DNA from 4 places in the Pradoshia sp. D12 genome. Region 1 is predicted to be linked to each of the others. Evidence: predicted binding sites of a transcription regulator. Region 1 holds the regulator's gene; each other region holds the start of a gene.
What was found. The regulator Rex, encoded in region 1, represses fermentation and respiration genes when NADH is low (regulators of the CRP and FNR family bind a similar motif). The targets are predictions, from matches to a motif close to TTGTGAAATATTTCACAA.
Positions count from the first base shown of each region.

Region 2: arcA (arginine deiminase) is a predicted target of Rex. The motif match lies at 1,355-1,372, and genes of this name have one in related genera.
Region 3: pflB (formate C-acetyltransferase) is a predicted target of Rex. The motif match lies at 1,520-1,537, and genes of this name have one in related genera.
Region 4: adhE (bifunctional acetaldehyde-CoA/alcohol dehydrogenase) is a predicted target of Rex. The motif match lies at 2,021-2,038, and genes of this name have one in related genera.

Region 1 is NZ_CP044545.1:248,456-251,751, forward strand. Features, by position in the region: gene F7984_RS01415 (ABC-F family ATP-binding cassette domain-containing protein) at 1-455, opposite strand, end outside; gene F7984_RS01420 (redox-sensing transcriptional repressor Rex) at 1,096-1,755, shown strand; gene F7984_RS01425 (YdiK family protein) at 1,792-2,004, opposite strand; gene F7984_RS01430 (CPBP family intramembrane glutamic endopeptidase) at 2,001-2,732, opposite strand; gene groES (co-chaperone GroES) at 3,033-3,296, shown strand, end outside.
Region 2 is NZ_CP044545.1:3,425,446-3,428,741, reverse strand. Features, by position in the region: gene argS (arginine--tRNA ligase) at 1-370, opposite strand, end outside; T-box leader at 423-633, opposite strand; gene argR (arginine repressor) at 776-1,231, shown strand; gene arcA (arginine deiminase) at 1,463-2,695, shown strand; gene argF (ornithine carbamoyltransferase) at 2,744-3,296, shown strand, end outside.
Region 3 is NZ_CP044545.1:461,356-464,651, forward strand. Features, by position in the region: gene F7984_RS02315 (M20/M25/M40 family metallo-hydrolase) at 1-1,063, shown strand, start outside; gene F7984_RS18865 (hypothetical protein) at 1,155-1,313, shown strand; gene pflB (formate C-acetyltransferase) at 1,646-3,296, shown strand, end outside.
Region 4 is NZ_CP044545.1:3,401,081-3,404,376, reverse strand. Features, by position in the region: gene sufB (Fe-S cluster assembly protein SufB) at 1-195, shown strand, start outside; gene F7984_RS16475 (mechanosensitive ion channel family protein) at 574-1,443, shown strand; gene F7984_RS16470 (c-type cytochrome) at 1,542-1,847, opposite strand; gene adhE (bifunctional acetaldehyde-CoA/alcohol dehydrogenase) at 2,210-3,296, shown strand, end outside.

The DNA of each region.
Region 1 (3,296 bases):
CCGTGTAAGACAGAACGTACATCTGCTTCCATTTGGTAACCGCCAGAATTTTTAAATTGCTCCTGGAGACGATCGTAATCTTTTAATACCCGGTTATATTTTTGTTCATCATTGTAGACAGAAGGATCAGCCATAGATTTTTCCAATAATCTCAATTCATCTTCTTGTTTTTGTAAGCCTTCAAAAACAGAGATCATTTCATCCCAAATAGAGCGGTCTGATTGGAGACCGGTATTTTGAGCCAAATATCCAATCGAAACATCTTTTGGCTTATAGATCTCCCCACTGTCATGTGAAAGGTGACCTGCAATGATCTTAAGCAGGGTGGATTTTCCTGCACCGTTTCTGCCAACAAGTGCTATACGGTCTTTCGTTTGAACTTCGAGCTTAATAGTAGATAAAATTGCTTCAGCTCCATAATATTTGGATACATTATTAACTTGTAAAATAATCATATTCTCACCTCAAGAAGTACATACCTTAAGTGTAGCCTACTCTTGATAAGCACCGCAACTTAATAGAAAATTTGTGAATACTCACACAAAAATTACCAAAAATGATAGAAATATTATAGAATAGGAATAGGAGAATAAACTTTCAGTGAATTTACGTGCTTTATTAATCAGGAAAGATCCCATATGATTGGTACCGCGGAGGTAACCTGGAAACAATCAGAACCGCTAGTCCTAGTATTTTGCTCGAATATAAAATTAACGAATCATTGATAAAAAAGCGGCGTATTATACATAGCTAAGATAGTTAGAATTATGGTAGTGAAGAAAACTTCTGATATAATTTCTATGTGGTACCCGGGCACTCCAAGGATTAGATATTGATTTTATATGGAAAAAAGCTGAAAATATGAATAGATTAATTATTCGTATAATCTTAAAAACGAAAGTAAGAAATAACAGCTGTTTCAGCAATACTTGATTAACCTTATATGTTATGTGCAAAGCAATCGAAAAATCAATGGTTATTGAAGGAAACTATTTTCATTGGAAAACCGGGGGGGTAAAACCAGTCGGGATTATCAAAGGCAGTTTTGATATATGGAGTAACGATTGACAAGAAAGAATAGGGAGAAGGGAATTAATTTTGCAGGAAAATACTAAAATACCGCAGGCTACAGCCAAACGACTTCCATTATATTATCGTTTTATACAAAATCTACACGCGTCAGGAAAACTACGAGTTTCTTCCGCAGAACTAAGTGAAGCTGTTAAAGTAGATTCAGCTACTATACGAAGAGATTTCTCGTACTTTGGTGCTTTAGGTAAAAAAGGGTATGGTTACAATGTTAATTATCTATTATCCTTCTTTAGAAAAACTCTCGATCAAGATGAGATTACAAAGGTAGCTCTAATTGGAGTCGGGAATCTAGGTACAGCTTTCTTAAATTATAATTTTATGAAAAATAATAATACAAAGATTGAAATGGCGTTTGATGTTTCTCCTGATAAAGTAGGAACCCTTATAGGGGATGTTCCGCTCTATCATATGGATGAACTGGAGAAAAAACTTGAAAAGCAAGATATTAGTGTAGCTATTTTAACAGTTCCATCACAGGTTGCCCAATCTATTACAGATCGTTTAGTGGCTGCGAACATTAAGGCTATTTTAAACTTTACGCCGGCACGTCTGAATGTGCCAGACAGCATTCGTGTCCATCATATTGACCTTGCAGTCGAATTGCAATCATTAGTATATTTTCTTAAACATTATCCATCCGGAAATACGGAAGATACAGAATAAAAAATCTCGAAGGTTTTCCCTCCGAGATTTTTTTTGTTATTCTTTTGGTTTTTCACTTTTCATTTTCTTTATTTGCTTATGAATCATCACCAAGCGGATTCCTGAACCAACATCAAGTGTAGCCAGTATGATCAGGAAATAGGTAAAGAAATCCCAACCGCTGCGTGATACATTTTGAACAGCAAAAAATATAAAAATAGCACCTAAAATTAAGTAAGTCGTTGCCATATACAACGGTGAACGTCTCATAACAAACCTCCGATAAAGCTTTGAACTTTATTAAGCTCTTCCATATTTTTTAATATATCATCTTTGTAAAGTGATTGTACGATTACAACTAATGTATTCATAGTAATGTGGGCAAAAATAGGAACAAGGATTCTCTTTGTTTTAACATATAAATAAGCAAATGTGAATCCCATTGCTGTATAAAGCAGGATATGTACAAATTCCATGTGAGCAACGGCAAAGATCAGTGAACTGATTAACGCGCTCAGGAAGAAATTCAATCGCTTGTGTAATGTGCCAAAGATAATTTTCCTAAAGACAATCTCTTCTAAAAATGGCCCAAGTACAGAACTGACTACCATAACAAGCGGTACTGCCTCAATGAGACCGAGTATATTCTGTGTATTTTCAGACCCGGTAGGAATACCAATAATTCGTTCGATATTACCAGCTATAGATTGTGAAAACAAAGCAAGAAATACTCCGCCAATTGCCCAGCCGATCGAAGCTCCCACACTTGCCTGATCGCCTAAGCTTCTATTATTTTTTTCATATCTCAGTAGGACTAGAGTAATGATAGAAGCCAGAATAAAGCTTATAACAATCCAATACCCTGCAGCCAATACTTCTATCCGTTCCGCGGGGATATTCGTGTTCGATAAGAAAACCAGCATAATTGGGATACCAAGAATAGAAGAAAATTGCATGGCAATATAGGTAATGAGAATTGACCAGTAATATTTTTTCAAATAGAAAAACTCCCTTAATCTTTTATATAGATATTAGATTGCGTATATCTTTAATTTTAACCGTTTTTACCTCATAGTTACAATTGCGAAACATTTTCCTTCTCTTCATCTACCAAACTGAAATAAAAAGGATATTTAGACCTTATTTGGGTAAGATAAATAAATGGTGATAAAATTTAAAAATTTTAACTAATATTACTTGCAAATCATTGGTTCTTTATTTAAACTATAAATTGTGTTAGCACTCAACGATGATGAGTGCTAATAAAAATGGAGATAACTTTAAGGAGGTAGTTTTACTTGTTAAAGCCACTAGGAGATCGCGTTGTGATTGAACTTGTCGCACAAGAGGAAAAAACTGCAAGCGGCATCGTGTTACCAGACACTGCCAAAGAAAAACCATCTGAAGGCAAAATTGTAGCGGTAGGAACAGGCCGTGTCCTTGAGAATGGTGAGCGAGTAGGATTGGAAGTATCTGAAGGCGATCATATTATCTTCTCTAAATATTCAGGTACAGAAATTAAATACGAAGGTAAAGAATACTTAATTTTACGTGAAAGCGAC
Region 2 (3,296 bases), 760 kb from region 1:
TATTGGGTGAAGACATATCAATTGCGATATTTTCACCATGTCCAAGAGAAAGTGTGCCGTACTGATGTTGATCAGTTAATATCGTATTCATTACTCTTTCACTGATAGACTTTTTATCGAGGAAAAAGTTAACATACGGTCCAATAGCTTTTACATCCTCATAACGTTCATCCTTTAGTTGGTCAGCTAATGTTACTGCAATTTTCTGCGGAGATTGCTTCCACAGTTTTGCGAGAGTGAAACAGGGAAATGCCAAATCTCCATGCTCTTTGTTCTTTGGGGTTTCGACCAAAGACAAGCATGTTTCAAGATTTAAGTCACCTTTTAGTACTTCATTCATATGAGAAGCTACATCTAGTTTTATATCCATATCCTCAGCCTCCAGTAAAATATAATAAAAAAAGCCCGCCTCTTAAAAATCTTTAAGAGACGGGCTGTAAACCCGCGGTACCACTCTGCTTGTTCTAATGAACCACCTTAACTTTATAACGGAAAAGTCCGGCCCAAACTACTAAAGTTGTTCGAATGAGCATTTCAGAAGGGCGTTCCTTAAAACCATTAATACCAGGCTCTCACCATTCCCGGCTCGCTATAATTTGTATTTTAAGTACTATTCTTCATCATAAATATTATCTTTATTATTTTATATACAAATAGTATAGAAATTCCGAATAGAAAGTCAATACAAAATATTCTTTTGTATGAATATATTGCTCATCTATGCACAAATGAGTATAAATAGAATTATAGAACTTAGTAAAAGGAGTATTTTATTATGAATAAGGAAAAAAGACTCGCTATTATTAAGCAGGTAATTCAGAATAATGAAATTAAAACTCAGGAACAGCTGGTCGAAGAATTATCTAAGCAAGGGTTGCATATTACACAAGCCACCATTTCTCGAGATATCCGGGAATTAAGCCTGGTAAAATATCCATCTAAGACCGGAGGGACGAAGTATGGATTTATCGGAGATCATAAGTACAATGACACAATGAAACTACGTAAAAAAATGCAAGACGCATTATTAAATATTGAAAGAATAGAATATTTTATTATCCTAAAAGTATTACCTGGCCATGCCCACTCATTTGGGGCAATTTTAGATGAACTTGAGTGGGAAGAGAAGGCGGCAACTATATGTGGGAATGATACCTGTATGATTATTTGCCGTACAATCCATCAAGCAGAGGCCCTGGAAGAAAGGTTAAGAACAGTTGCAAATTTATAAGAAATATTTTTTTATATTTCAAGTATGATATGCAAAAAAATATACATAGTTATGCGAAATAATAGGAAATTAAAAATAATTAATTGAATATTCATACATAAACTTTTCTATTTAAAGAGATTTATGTGAGGATTTACACATTTTTTGTGTGTAAAAAATCACAAATCTCTTTTTTTCGTTCCTTTACACTAAAAATGTAAGAAAAATAAGGTGTGCAGGAGGAAAGGCAATATGACAAATCCAATTCATGTTACTTCTGAAATCGGCACTTTAAAAACTGTAATGTTAAAGCGTCCCGGAAAAGAAGTAGAAAATCTTACTCCGGAATATCTGGAGAGACTATTGTTTGATGATATTCCTTATTTGCCGATTATTCAGGAAGAGCACGATTATTTTGCTAATACACTAAGAGATCAAGGAATAGAAGTTTTATACCTTGAGAAGCTTGCTGCAGAATCTCTTACAAATCCTGAAGTGAAAGAGGAATTTGTTAGCCGCATGCTTGAAGAAAGCAATGCAAAGGTACAGGGTACATTTGAAAATCTTAAAGAGTATTTATTATCATTTTCAAATGAAGACATGGTTGACAAAATTATGTCCGGTATCCGCAAAAATGAACTGGAGATCAGCAAAAAAACACATTTGTATGAATTGATGGAAGACCATTATCCATTCTATACAGATCCAATGCCAAACCTGTATTTTACGCGGGACCCGGCAGCAGCTATCGGAAACGGTTTAACAATTAATAACATGCGCGAACCTGCAAGACGCAGAGAGTCCATGTTCATGGAATATATTATCAAGCATCATCCACGTTTTGCTGGTAAAGATGTTCCTGTATGGCTTGACCGTACTTATCATAACCCAATTGAGGGGGGAGATGAACTGGTATTAAGCCCAGAAGTAGTCGCAATCGGTGTTTCAGCAAGAACATCTGCTAAAGCAATCGAAAAATTCGCGCTTAGCATCTTGAATAAACAAAATCAATTCAAGAAAGTAATAGCTATTGAAATACCTAGCTGCCGTGCATTCATGCACCTGGATACTGTATTTACAATGGTAGACTACAATAAATTTACAATGCATCCGATGATTCAGGGACCTGGCGGTAAAATGAATATTTACATCCTTGAAAAAGGCGCTGATGAATTTAATGTAAATATCACACACCGTACTGACATTAAAGAGACTTTAAAAGAAGTGCTTAACTTGCCTGAACTTGAAATCATCCTTTGTGGTGACGGAGATGAAATCGCAGCTCCACGTGAACAGTGGAATGATGGTTCCAATACACTGGCGATTGCACCTGGTGTAGTTGTTACATATGACCGTAACTATATCTCAAACGAGTGCTTACGCAAACATGGTGTAAAAGTTATTGAAATCAAAAGCTCTGAATTGTCTCGTGGCCGTGGGGGCCCACGCTGCATGAGCATGCCTCTAGTACGTGAAGACATTTAATAAAAGATTTAGTTGATTAAAAGGTTATCGTTGGAGGGAGTATATAAAATGATTAAAACAAGACCAGACCTTAAAGGTAGAAGTTTCTTGGCTGAGAAAGATTTCACTGAAGAAGAATTCTTACACATGATTGATTTTGCTGCTGAGTTAAAGGAAAAGAAAAAACAAGGCATTCCTCACCGTTATATGGAAGGTAAAAATATTGCCTTATTATTTGAAAAACCATCAACTCGTACACGTTGTGCTTTTACGGTAGCTTGTACTGATTTAGGCGCTCATCCTGAGTATCTTGGAAAAGATGATATCCAACTTGGAAAAAAAGAATCTATTGAAGATACTGCTAAAGTTTTAGGCCGTATGTTTGATGGTATCGAATTCCGTGGCTTTGAACATGCAAAAGTGGAATCTTTGGCTGAGCACTCCGGAGTTCCTGTATGGAATGGTCTTACAGATTTATGGCATCCAACTCAAACTTTAGCGGACTTCTTAACAGTGAAAGAAAATGTAGGCCACTTAAAAGGCGTTAAATTCGTATACGTTGGGGATGGCCGTAACAACGTAGCAAACAGCTTACTTGTCGGCGGTGCAAAAGTTGGTATGG
Region 3 (3,296 bases), 210 kb from region 1:
TCAACTGGATTTGGAAGTGGCCATTTGCTCGGAGCCGAGTTTTGGTGCATATCCAGGAGACCGTACAAAATATTTTTATACAGGATCTGTGGGTAAGTTATTGCCCTTAATTTTTTGTGTAGGAACTGAAACACATGTAGGCGAACCGCTTGAGGGCATGAATGCCGCCTGGATGGCAGGTGTGATAGCGGAAAGACTGGAGTTATCCTTAGCCTTTTTAGAACAAGAACGCGGGGAACAGAATCCTCTGCCTACGATCTTAAAATTAATGGATCTAAAAGAAGCATATAATGTCCAAACGCCAACTGCAGCATATGTACTAGCTAATATCCTTACGCTAAAGCAAAATCCGGAAGAAGTCATAAACAAGCTGAAAGATATTGGCGAAGAAAGCAGCAGGTATATAGAAGGACGGTTATCAAATATTTATGATTTACTTGGGTATGGAAGACATGGTTCAAGAAAACCTAACCTTAAGCCCAGTGTATATACTTATCAAGAGTTATTTGATAAAGGCTGTAGAGAATATGGCCATATGTTTATGAAAGAAATAAACGCAAAGATTGCATTGCTCGAACAGGACGCAGGCATGAATATGGCCAAATTAACAGCTGAAATTGCAGATGTAGTGGCAGCGTTTTTCAAATCAGAGGCCCCTTTTTATATGATCATGCTCGCTCCACCTTATTATCCACACGTTTATTTGGAAGATGATGAAAGGGATCAGAAAGCAAAAGGTATAGTAGAGCACTGCGTTAGGATCGCTAAAGAGAAATTTAATGAAGAAATAAAGATCATGTCTTATTTTCCAGGGCTTTCCGATGTAAGCTATTGCCGTTTACGTGATCGTGATTTAGTGATGCCGGTGTTAGAAAATGAAATGCCTCTATACGGGAAGGGGTATAATCTTCCGCTTTCTATTATTGGGGAATTGGATATACCAGCCGTAAATATCGGTCCATATGGTAAGGACGCACACAAACGTACAGAAAGGCTGCATATTCCATTTTCCACTGAGGTTGTTCCCAAATTGCTTAAACAAGTGGTCTATGGCTGCCAATAATGATGTTCTTTTTGTACTATATTGCCTCAACTTACCTGCCATAATTCTCGCCTTTCTGTAGAAAATGATAATAAGGGAAGGAGGTAGGATTATGGCGAGAGGTAAAGGTTTTAATCATAAACGTAAAAGTCATCCTGGGAATTTTCCTCACCATGCTGAAACGGGTGGAAATCAGGAACAACATACAAACCACGAACAATATATTGTGACGAAGGAAGCCTTTAAAAATAGATCAGACGTGCATAAATGACAGAATTGTTATATAATGGTATCTATAAAGGCATCTGTATTTAAGAACAGATGCCTTTTATAGTACAGTTTAGCTTTCAGAGTGGATTTTACTATAACAGTTTTATTTACTGTCAAGGGTTCCTGATATTAGAATTATTCGAAAATAGAAAGAAAAGATTGATTTAACAACGTTGTTTTCGATTTCACCAGATTGTCATAATTTACATGTTCACTTTTTCACATATAATGTGTATTATAAGAGTATAGAAAGCTGTTATATAATTTAAAAAAGCTGAACATCTAGAAATTTGAAATAATGTTCCTGAACGTAATATTAGGAGGTAAAATAAAATGGCAATGGTTATGGATAATGTAACTAAAAAAGATGCATGGAGAGGCTTTGCTGGCGGAGATTGGCAGAATGAAGTTAACACACGTGACTTCATTATGAAAAACATCACTCCATACACAGGAAACGATGAATTCTTAGAAGGCCCAACAGAAGCTACAAAAGAATTATGGAAGCAAGTAATGGAACTTACTAAACAAGAACGTGAAGCAGGCGGCGTCCTTGATCTTGATTCTAAAATTGTTTCTACTATTACATCACATGGTCCTGGATATTTAAATAAAGAACTTGAAACAATTGTTGGTTTCCAAACAGATAAACCATTCAAACGTTCTCTTCAACCATTCGGTGGTATCCGTATGGCGGTAGCTGCAGCTGAATCTTACGGATTCACAGTAGATGAAGAAGTGCAAAAAATCTTCACTGATTACCGCAAAACACATAACCAAGGTGTATTCGATGCTTATACGGATGAAATGAAGCTTGCTCGTAAGGCTGGTATCATCACTGGTCTTCCAGATGCATACGGACGCGGACGCATCATCGGTGACTACCGTCGTGTAGCATTATACGGTGTAGACTTCTTGATCGCTGAACGTAAGAAAGATTTGAAAAACTACGGATTAAGAACAATGTCCGAAGAAGTTATTCGTCAACGTGAAGAATTAAGCGAGCAAATCCGTGCTTTAGGTGAATTAAAACAATTAGCTGAGATTTATGGTTATGATATCTCTAAACCAGCTACAAATGCAAAAGAAGCAGTACAATGGTTATACTTTGCTTACCTTGCTGCAATTAAAGAACAAAACGGTGCAGCGATGTCACTAGGACGTACATCTTCCTTCCTTGATATTTATATCGAACGTGACCTTCGTGAAGGCACATTAACTGAACAAGAAGCACAAGAGATCATCGATCACTTTGTTATGAAGCTTCGTCTTGTAAAATTTGCTCGTACACCTGATTACAACCAATTGTTCAGTGGAGACCCTACTTGGGTAACAGAATCAATCGGTGGTATGGCATTAGACGGAAGAACACTTGTAACGAAAAACTCTTTCCGTTTCTTGCATACATTAACAAACCTTGGACCAGCTCCAGAACCAAACTTGACTGTATTATGGTCTACGAAGTTCCCAGAAGGGTTCAAACGTTTCTGTGCAAAAATGTCTATCCAAACAAGTGCGATTCAGTACGAAAACGATGACATCATGATCAGAGAATACGGCGATGACTACGGTATTGCTTGCTGTGTATCCGCAATGCGTATCGGTAAACAAATGCAATTCTTCGGAGCACGTGCAAACCTTGCAAAAGCATTGCTTTATGCAATCAACGGTGGGGTGGATGAAAAACTTAAAATTCAAGTTGGACCGAACTTCAAAGCAATTACTTCTGACGTGTTAGATTATGATGAAGTTATGGCTAACTTCGATAGCACAATGGAATGGCTTGCAGAGCTATACATCAATACATTGAATGTAATCCACTACATGCACGACAAGTATAGCTATGAGCGTATTGAAATGGCATTACATGATGTTGAAATCCTTCGCACAATGGCAGCGGGAATTGCTGGATTGTCTGTAGTAGCCGACGCATTAAGTGCGATTAAATATGCACAAGTTAAACCAATCCGTGATGAAAATGGTG
Region 4 (3,296 bases), 780 kb from region 1:
GAGCATGAAGCGAAAGTTTCCAAAGTATCTGAAGAGCAGCTCTTCTATTTAATGAGCCGCGGTATCTCAGAACAGGAAGCAACAGAAATGATCGTTATGGGATTCATTGAACCGTTCACAAAAGAACTTCCAATGGAATATGCAGTTGAAATGAACAGATTAATTAAATTTGAGATGGAAGGTTCTATCGGTTAATACTGAGACAACTCTTTCCACTATATTAAGAATCCGAATTTATTTTCGGATTCTTTTTTTATCGTCTCCAAAGTTGAAGGGGAATCACCTATACCCTACCTATGGCGTAGTTATGCCCCACCTATACCGGGGTAAAGGTGCAGGAAAGGTGGAGGAAGCCACCTATGACGCGGCTATGCCCCATCTTTACCGAAGGAAGAATAAGCAATGCAACTTATATTAGCCATGAACCATATAATTTAGACTCCATAGCATCTGCCTCTATTTTATTTAAATAGGTCTAATGGATTTTATTAAACAATAACACTTGGATAATAAAAGAATATTTAGTAGTATTTAGTAATCCTTATATTGTTTTTATAATTAGGGAGGATAGATATGGACTTTATTAACAGGTTACAAAGTTATATCAGCATTGATTGGCCTCAACTCAAAAGTTATGGATTAACAATCCTATACACTTTTATCATCACCTATGCTTTGATTTATCTCGTCAGGTTTATTCTTCACAAGTTCTTTAAGCATACAAATTTTTTGATTGAGAAAAAGGAACAAACAATTGAATCTGTAGTACGCAACACGTCTAATTATTTGGGTTTCTTTATTATTATTCTTGCTATGATTAAACCCTTCGTGGATATCAAAAATATACTGGTTGCCGGTGGAGTGGTAGGAATTGTAGTTGGACTGGGTGCCCAAAAAATTATGACTGATCTTCTGGCAGGGTTTTTTATGATATTCGAAAAACAATTTCAGCGAGGGGATTTTGTCCACGTAAATGGGGAAATAGATGGTGGGACAGTAGAGGATATGGGATTTAGAGTGGTGAAAATCCGATTACTTAACGGAAAACTAATGACAGTTCCAAATGGTGAAATTCGCAAAGTAGAAAACGGAAATGTTGAAAGGAGAAGAATTTTTGAGAGCGTAATTGTTAGTTTCCAAGAGAATCCTGCAAAAATAGAAGAGTTACTTGCTGAGGTATGTGATGAACTCAACCAAAAGCAAATCCATTATCTCAAAACTGATTTAAAAGGAGAATATCTCGAACCCTATCAAGTTCATGGCTTATCTTCATTGTATGGCTTACGATTTTCAATCAAAGCTACAGTAAGCGATGAGTACTATATGGAAGCAGCTCAAATGGCTAAGAAAGTTATGGCGCAGAAAATGTATGAAAATCGTATTGGTTTAGCATCGCAACAATTTGCCGTACAAGATAGACAAAAGGATTATATAGAACACTAAGAAATGCCGTTACGTAGTGGTAACGGCATTTCTTAGTGCTGTTTAATTTTCATTAAACCATAAACCATTGATTCCATATCTCTCTTTAAATCTCTATTCTACTTTTTCTCAGCAAGCCATGCAGCAACTTTCTCTGCATCCTCGCCTTTGATTATTCCTGCAGGCATTCCTTTCGCACCGTTATTGATTATATCCAGGATTTCATCCTTACTCATACTATTTCCGATATCCTCAAGCTTTGGTCCGGCATAGCCTTCTAAAGCATTGCCATGGCAGGAAGCACAGTTATTGGCATATATTTTTTCTTCTTCTGTTAGTGGTTTTTGCGATTCTTCTTCATTACCAGAAGAGCATGCAGTTAAAGAAAAAACTAAGCCTGCCAGTAAGAGGGCTTTTTTGTACATAGGAATCATTCTCCCTTCAGTTCTATTTAAGAATTACTTTACTTGAGTTTATTATTTTGTCAATATAAAGACTTCTCTGTCAATCCGATAGAAGTGGATCTATGACAAAGGACTTAAATTCAAAAAATAATGACTACAGTTAGACAAATACATAAAGCAGGCATATAATAAGTATGTGAAGTATTTCACAATCTGTAAGGTGAAGGTGTTCACAAATTGTTTACAGACTGATTTTAAATAATCTGATAAAATTAAATTGTCAGATAGGATGTTCAGTAATTTTTTTCACTAATAGGGACGTATTTTATCCCTGTGGGACTATTTACGACCAATACTAAGTTTTCTATAAGGAGGAAATTGAAATGGCTGTTAAAGAAGAAAAAATAGAAGAAGTCCTTAAGGTATCTGAGATGATTGAAGAGTTAATCGAAAATGGAAAATCGGCCCTGCGTACATTTGAGACATTTGATCAAGAAAAAATCGATGAGATTGTTCATCAAATGGCAATTGCCGGTCTTGATCAACACATGCTTTTAGCTAAAATGGCGGTGGAAGAGACTGGCAGAGGGATTTACGAAGATAAATGTACTAAAAACATGTTTGCAACGGAATATATTTGGCACAGTATTAAATACGATAAAACGGTTGGTGTCATTCGTGAAGATCAACAAACAGGTGTCATGGAGATTGCAGAGCCTGTCGGAATTGTTGCAGGTGTCACACCAGTTACGAATCCTACTTCGACTACTATGTTTAAAGCTTTAATATCTATTAAGACACGTAACCCAATTATATTTGCTTTCCATCCATCAGCACAAGAATGCTCCAAGAAGGCGGCGCAAGTCCTGCATGATGCTGCCGTAGCTGCAGGTGCTCCTAAAGGATGTATTCAATGGATTGAGCACCCATCCATTGAAGCTACAAAGCAATTAATGAATCATAAAGATATCGCATTAGTGCTTGCGACAGGCGGAGCAGGAATGGTTAAATCAGCTTATTCTACAGGTAAGCCGGCACTAGGTGTAGGTCCTGGTAACGTACCTTGTTATATTGAAAAGTCAGCTAAAGTAAAGCGTGCAGTCAATGATGTTATTTTATCGAAGTCTTTTGATAACGGCATGATCTGTGCCTCTGAGCAAGCTATTATTGTAGATGATCAGATCTATGAAGAAGTTAAACAAGAGTTTATAAAAAATAACTGCTATTTTGTAAATGATAAAGAATTAAAGAAACTTGAACGTCTTGTTATTGATGAACAATCATGTGCCGTTAATGCTCATATTGTTGGAAAATCTGCTAATGAGATAGCTGAAATGGCTGGAATTAAAGTACCTGAGCATACCAAAATAATAATTGCCGAAATTGATGGTGCAGGTCCACAATATCCTTTATCTCGTGAAAAATTAAGTCCGGTATTGGCGTGTATCCGTGTTAAATCTACGGAAGAGG